Regions from separate parts of the Enterobacter bugandensis genome, predicted to be linked through region 1. Evidence: predicted binding sites of a transcription regulator. Region 1 holds the regulator's gene; the other holds the start of a gene.
What was found. The regulator LexA, encoded in region 1, represses DNA repair genes until DNA is damaged. The targets are predictions, from matches to a motif close to TNCTGTATGTACATACAGNA.

Region 1 (3,414 bases):
CCAGCCACGGAAGCGTCAGCAGCGTCAAACCAAACCCCGCCGCCGCAACCGCCATACTGTTGCGCATTTCCGCTCCGCGCGTCGCACCGATAAACATGCCGTCCAGCAGATAACACCACACCCCCACCACCGGCAAGATCACCTGCCAGACGATGTAGTGGTCCGCCAGTTCACGTAAAGCCGGGATCGAAGTGAGTAATGCAATAATGTCACGGCCAAAACAGGCATAAATCAGTGCAAACGCCAGCGCGACCAGTCCCGCTTGTCGACAGGCTGCCCGCCAGACATCCCTAAGCTGGCCACTTTCCCGCGCGCCGTACGCCTGCCCGGAATGCGCCTCAACGGCGTAGGCGAAGCCATCCAGCGCGTAGGCGGTAAACGTCAGCAATGTCATCAGGACCGCATTCACCGCGACGATCTCAGGCCCAAGACGGGCACCAAAAACCGTCAATGCGCCAAAACAGAGTTGTAGCAGAAGCGAGCGCAGCATGATGTCACGGTTGAGCGCCAGCAGTTTACGGATATTGCCGCGCCATGCGGTTTTCAGCATTACGAGGGATATCCCGCGCAGGGCCATCACGCGCCAGACCATCCACAGCCCAATGAGTAAGGTTCCGTATTCGGCAATCGCCGTCGCCAGTGCCGCCCCGCGCACGTCCATATGCAGGCCCATCACCAGCCAGAGATCGAGCACAATGTTGAGAAGGTTTCCCACGACCAGCAAAATCACTGGCGCACGGGCGTATTGCACACCCAGTAACCAACCCAGCAGAACCAGGTTTGCCAGCGAAGCGGGCGCGCTGAGCCAGCGGATTTCCAGGAAGCGACGCGCCTGCTCCAGTACCGCCTCGCTGCCACCAACAACATGGAGCGCAAAGTCTATCAGGGGCGTGCGCAGTAAAACAATGAGTACCCCCGCGCCAAGCGCCAGGATCAGCGGCTGCACCAGCGCACGCGCCAGACGTAACGGATCTTTCGCACCATACGCCTGTGCCGTGAGCCCGGTAGTACTCATACGCAAAAAGAGCAGCAGCATAAACAGGAAGCTGGTTGCCGTCGCGCCAATCGCCACGCCGCCAAGATAAACAGGGGAATCGAGATGACCAATAACGGCCGTATCGACCAGACCCAGCAAGGGCACGGTGATATTGGAGAAAATCATCGGCAGGGCAAGACGCCACAATGCCTTATCAGATGCCGTCAGCAGTGACATGAGAGATACCGGGAAGGGTAAATGAAGCAGGCTACAGCGGAAGCGTAGCCTGTCAGGAAGAGATTACAGCCATTCGCCGTTACGAATCACGCCAACAGCCAGACCTTCAATAGAGAAACTCTGTTCGCGGAGGTCGACCACAATCGGGGTGAACTCGTTGTTTTCGGGCAACAGCTGAACAGTGTTACCCTGTTTTTTCAGGCGCTTAACGGTCACTTCGTCATCAATGCGCGCAACCACCACCTGGCCGTTTCGCACATCCTGCGTTTTGTGAACGGCCAGAAGGTCGCCATCAAGAATGCCGATGTCTTTCATCGACATCCCGCTAACGCGCAGCAGAAAATCAGCGCTCGGCTTGAACATACCAGGATCGACCTGGTAGTGACCTTCAATATGCTGTTGTGCCAGCAGCGGTTCACCTGCAGCAACGCGGCCTATCAGCGGAATGCCCGTCTCTTCTTCCACCAGCAGGCGGATACCACGCGACGCGCCTGACACAATCTCAATCACACCCTTACGCGCCAGCGCTTTCAGGTGTTCCTCGGCAGCATTCGGAGAACGGAAACCCAGACGCTGCGCGATTTCCGCACGCGTGGGTGGCATACCCGTCTGGCCGATATGATCCCGAATGAGATCAAACACCTCTTGCTGCCTGGTCGTTAATGCTTTCATTCCGCCCCCTGGGTGTATATACAGTTATGCTGTGAGTATATACAGTCAAAGGCGATTTTGGAACCAAAAACTGCACAAAAAACCAGGGACTTAATTATTCCTCGAGCATCATCGGAAATGTGACCAAAGCAGCGTGACCCAGGTAATGGCTGCGGTGATAATCGCCAGCAGGACAGCGGCGGAGCCCATATCTTTCGCGCGGCCAGAGAGCTCGTGAAAATCAGAGCCGATCCGGTCGACCACGGCCTCAATAGCGCTATTGAGAATTTCCACTATCATCACCAGAAGTACGGAACCGATGAGAAGCACGCGGGTAATGGCATCTACATCAAGGAAACAGGCGATGATAACCGCGACGATAGCGGCGACACCTTCCTGGCGAAAAGCAGCTTCATTGACCCACGCGGCACGGAAACCTTTCCATGAATAGCCGGCGGCTTTGATGATACGCGTCAACCCAGTGGTATTATTGGCCATTAAAAGAACCTTTTTTAAAAAAGAGCGTCAGTAACAGGAGCTGCAGCGCGTTTCGCTGCCGCCTGAAGTATGACGGGTAACAACAGAAATTTTGCGCGCTTTCTGTTATCCTTGCGCCGCAATTGCATTATTAACCAGAGGCTTTACATCGTTTATGTCCGGCTGGCCACGAATTTACTACAAATTACTTAATTTACCATTAAGCATACTGGTAAAAAGCAAGTCTATCCCAGCAGAACCCGCGCTGGAACTGGGGCTCGATACGTCGCGCCCTATTATGTACGTTTTGCCTTATAACTCTAAGGCAGACCTGCTAACGCTCCGTGCCCAGTGTCTGGCGCATGATTTACCCGATCCACTTGAACCACTGGAAGTTGACGGCACTTTGCTGCCGCGCTACGTGTTCATTCACGGCGGGCCGCGCGTGTTTACCTATTACACACCGAAAGAAGAGTCCATCAAGCTGTTCCACGACTATCTCGACCTGCACCGCAGCAATCCTGACCTGGATGTACAGATGGTGCCGGTATCGGTGATGTTTGGTCGCCGTCCGGGCCGCGAAAAAGGCGAAGAGAACCCGCCGCTGCGCATGCTTAACGGCATCCAGAAATTCTTCGCGGTCTCCTGGCTGGGACGCGACAGCTTTGTGCGCTTCTCCCCTTCCGTCTCCCTTCGCCGAATGGCGGACGAGCACGGCACTGACAAGATCATCGCGCAAAAACTGGCGCGCGTGGCACGTATGCACTTCGCCCGTCAGCGCCTGGCGGCCGTAGGGCCACGTCTTCCGGCGCGTCAGGACCTGTTCAACAAGCTGCTGGCCTCCAAAGCGATCGCCCGCGCCGTTGAAGACGAAGCGCGCAGCAAGAAAATTTCCCATGAGAAAGCCCAGCAGAACGCCATTGCGCTGATGGAAGAGATCGCAGCGAACTTCTCCTACGAGATGATTCGCCTGTCCGATCGTATTCTCGGCTTTACCTGGAACCGCCTGTATCAGGGCATCAACGTGCATAACGCTGAGCGTGTACGTCAGCTGGCGCACGATGGTCATGAGA
Region 2 (3,414 bases), 4.2 Mb from region 1:
ACTATCCTGTGGGCCTTCTCCTTTAGCCTGATTGGCGAATACCTTGCCGGTTCGGTCGACAGCTACTTCTCGGTGCTGATGCGCGTCGGGCTGGCGGCGCTGGTGTTCCTGCCGTTCCTGCGCACGCGCGGGCAATCGCTGAAAACCATTCTGCTGTACATGCTGGTGGGGGCGATGCAGCTTGGCATCATGTATCTGTTCAGCTTCCGGGCTTACGTCTACCTGTCCGTCTCCGAATTTCTGCTTTTTACCGTGCTGACGCCGCTCTATATCACGCTGATTTACGATCTGCTCAGCAGGCGCCGCCTGCGCTGGGGATATCTGCTAAGCGCCGCGCTGGCGGTTATTGGCGCGGCGATCATTCGCTACGACAAAGTGAGCGATCACTTCTGGACAGGGCTGATGTTCGTCCAGCTTGCCAACATCAGCTTTGCCATTGGTATGGTGGGCTATAAGCGCCTGATGGAAACCCGCCCGATGCCGCAGCACAACGCGTTTGCGTGGTTCTATATGGGCGCGGCGATCGTCGCGGTGGCGGCGTGGTTTATGCTCGGCAACCCGCAAAAGCTGCCGACCACCACCGTCCAGTGGAGCGTTCTGGTCTGGCTGGGCGTGGTGGCGTCGGGGCTGGGGTACTTTATGTGGAACTACGGCGCTACGCAGGTAGACGCCGGTACGCTGGGGATCATGAACAACGTGCACGTCCCGGCGGGGCTGCTGGTGAACCTTGCCATCTGGCAGGAACAGCCGCACTGGCCGAGCTTCCTTATTGGGGGGGCGGTGATCCTGGCTTCACTGTGGGTCCATCGCCGCTGGGTCGCTCCGCGCTCCGCACAAACGGAAGATGGTCGCACGCGTGGTTCCGCGCTGAGCGAATAAACGCCTCCGTAACCGGCTGACGCTGCTCGCCGTCGCGCACGGCGGCGTACAGCCGGCTCCACAGTCCTTCCCCCAGGGTTTTGGTGACCACCAGACCCTGGCGTTCAAAGCTCTCCACCACCCAGTGCGGCAGCGCCGCGATACCCATGCTGGCCGCCACCATCTGGATCAGCAGCAGGGTGTTATCCACGCTTTTCAGCTGCGGGCTGATGCCTGCCGGCTGCAGGAAATGACGCCAGATATCCAGGCGGCTGCGCTGAACCGGGTAAATCAGCAGCGTTTCTGTCGCCAGATCTTCCGGCGTAATGCGCGTTTTGGCCGCCAGCGGATGGTCCGGCGCCAGCACCAGACGCACCTCAAAATCGAACATCGGCGAATAGTGCAGGCCGCTGCGCGGCAGGATGTCGGACGTCATCACCAGATCCAGCTCGCCCTGCTGGAGCGAGGGCTGCGGGTCGAACGTCACGCCGGATTTAAAGTCCATCTCCACCTGCGGCCACTTCTGGCGAAAGTTCTCAAGCGCGGGGGTCAGCCACTGAATACAGCTGTGGCACTCAATGGCGATCCGCAGTTTGGTCTGCTGCGGCTCGTTACACGCCTGCAGCGCGCTGGCGATCTGCGGCAGTACCTGATTCGCCAGTTGAAGAAGAATTTCACCCTGCGGCGTAAAGCGCAAAGGCTGGCTCTTACGCACAAAAAGACGAAATCCGAGGCGTTGTTCCAGATCGCTGAACTGGTGAGAAAGGGCGGACTGGGTCTGGTGCAGCGTGGCCGCCGCCGCCGCGAGCGAACCGCAGTTCCGCAACGCTTGTAGCGTTTTCAGGTGTTTAATCTCGATCATGAAAGTCCTTCACTCCGCCATGAACATTTTGCGCTTGAGGAATATACAGTACCTGCCAATTATAGATGTGTAAACATCTGGACGTCTAAATAACAAATTTCACAAGGGGCATACCATGACAATCCGCACTCACACTCTCGGTTTTCCTCGCGTTGGCCTGCGTCGCGAGCTGAAAAAAGCGCAAGAAAGCTACTGGGCGGGCAACGCCACCCGTGAAGAACTCCTGGCGGTGGGGCGGGAGCTGCGCGCCCGTCACTGGGATCAGCAAAAACAGGCGGGTATTGACCTGCTGCCGGTGGGCGATTTCGCCTGGTACGACCATGTTCTGACGACCAGCCTGCTGCTGGGCAACGTGCCGGCTCGTCATCAGAACAAAGATGGATCGGTGGATATCGACACCCTGTTCCGCATCGGCCGTGGCCGCGCGCCAACGGGTGAGCCAGCGGCAGCGGCGGAAATGACCAAGTGGTTTAACACCAACTATCACTATATGGTGCCGGAGTTCGTCAAAGGTCAGCAGTTTACGCTGACCTGGACGCAGCTTCTGGACGAAGTGGATGAAGCACTGGCGCTGGGCCACCAGGTGAAGCCCGTATTGCTGGGGCCGGTAACCTACCTGTGGCTGGGTAAAGTGAAGGGCGAACAATTTGACCGCCTCAGCCTGCTGAACGATATTCTGCCGGTCTATAAGCAGGTGCTGATTGAGCTGGGCAAGCGCGGCATTCAGTGGGTGCAAATCGACGAACCCGCGCTGGTGCTGGAGCTGCCGCAGGAGTGGCTCGATGCCTTCAAACCGGCGTATGACGCGCTCACCGGCCAGGTGAAGCTGCTGCTGACCACCTATTTCGAGGGCGTGACGCCGAACCTCGACGCTATCACCGCGCTGCCGGTTCAGGGCCTGCACGTTGACCTGGTTCACGGTAAGGACGATGTCGCAGAGCTGCACAAGCGCCTGCCTGAGGAGTGGTTGCTCTCCGCCGGTCTGGTCAACGGCCGTAACGTCTGGCGCGCCGATCTGACCGAGAAATACGCCCAAATTAAAGACATCGTCGGCAAACGCGAGCTATGGGTGGCATCATCCTGCTCGCTGCTGCATAGCCCGATCGATCTGAGCGTGGAGACCCGTCTCGACCCTGAAGTGAAAAGCTGGTTTGCCTTCGCCCTGCAAAAATGTGAAGAGCTGGCACTGCTGCGCGATGCGCTTAACAGCGGCGATACGGCGGCGATTACCGACTGGAGCGCACCGATTCAGGCGCGTCGTCACTCGGCTCGCGTGCACAACCCGGCGGTAGAAAAACGTCTGGCGGCCATCACCGCCCGGGACAGCCAGCGTCAGAGCCCGTACGAGGTACGTGCCGAAGCCCAGCGCGCCCGCTTCAATCTTCCCGCGTGGCCGACCACGACCATCGGTTCATTCCCGCAAACTACCGAGATCCGCGGCCTGCGTCTGGACTTCAAAAAGGGCAATCTGGACGCGAATCATTACCGCACCGGCATTGCGGAACACATCAAGCAGGCGATTATCGAGCAGGAACGCCTCGGGCTGGACGTGCTGGTACACGGCGAAGCCGAGCGTAACGACATGGTGGAATACTTCGGTGAACACCTGGACGGCTTCGTCTTTACCCAGAACGGCTGGGTGCAGAGCTACGGCTCCCGCTGCGTGAAGCCGCCGGTGGTCATTGGCGACGTCA

Region 2: the regulator LexA is predicted to act here: its motif matches at 1,752-1,771, upstream of metR (HTH-type transcriptional regulator MetR).

The regions. Positions count from the first base shown of each region.
Region 1 is NZ_LT992502.1:318,445-321,858, reverse strand. Features, by position in the region: gene dinF (MATE family efflux transporter DinF) at 1-1,213, opposite strand, end outside; gene lexA (transcriptional repressor LexA) at 1,277-1,885, opposite strand; gene DG357_RS01540 (diacylglycerol kinase) at 1,994-2,362, opposite strand; gene plsB (glycerol-3-phosphate 1-O-acyltransferase PlsB) at 2,517-3,414, shown strand, end outside.
Region 2 is NZ_LT992502.1:4,484,640-4,488,053, reverse strand. Features, by position in the region: gene DG357_RS21770 (carboxylate/amino acid/amine transporter) at 1-879, shown strand, start outside; gene metR (HTH-type transcriptional regulator MetR) at 767-1,720, opposite strand; gene metE (5-methyltetrahydropteroyltriglutamate--homocysteine S-methyltransferase) at 1,836-3,414, shown strand, end outside.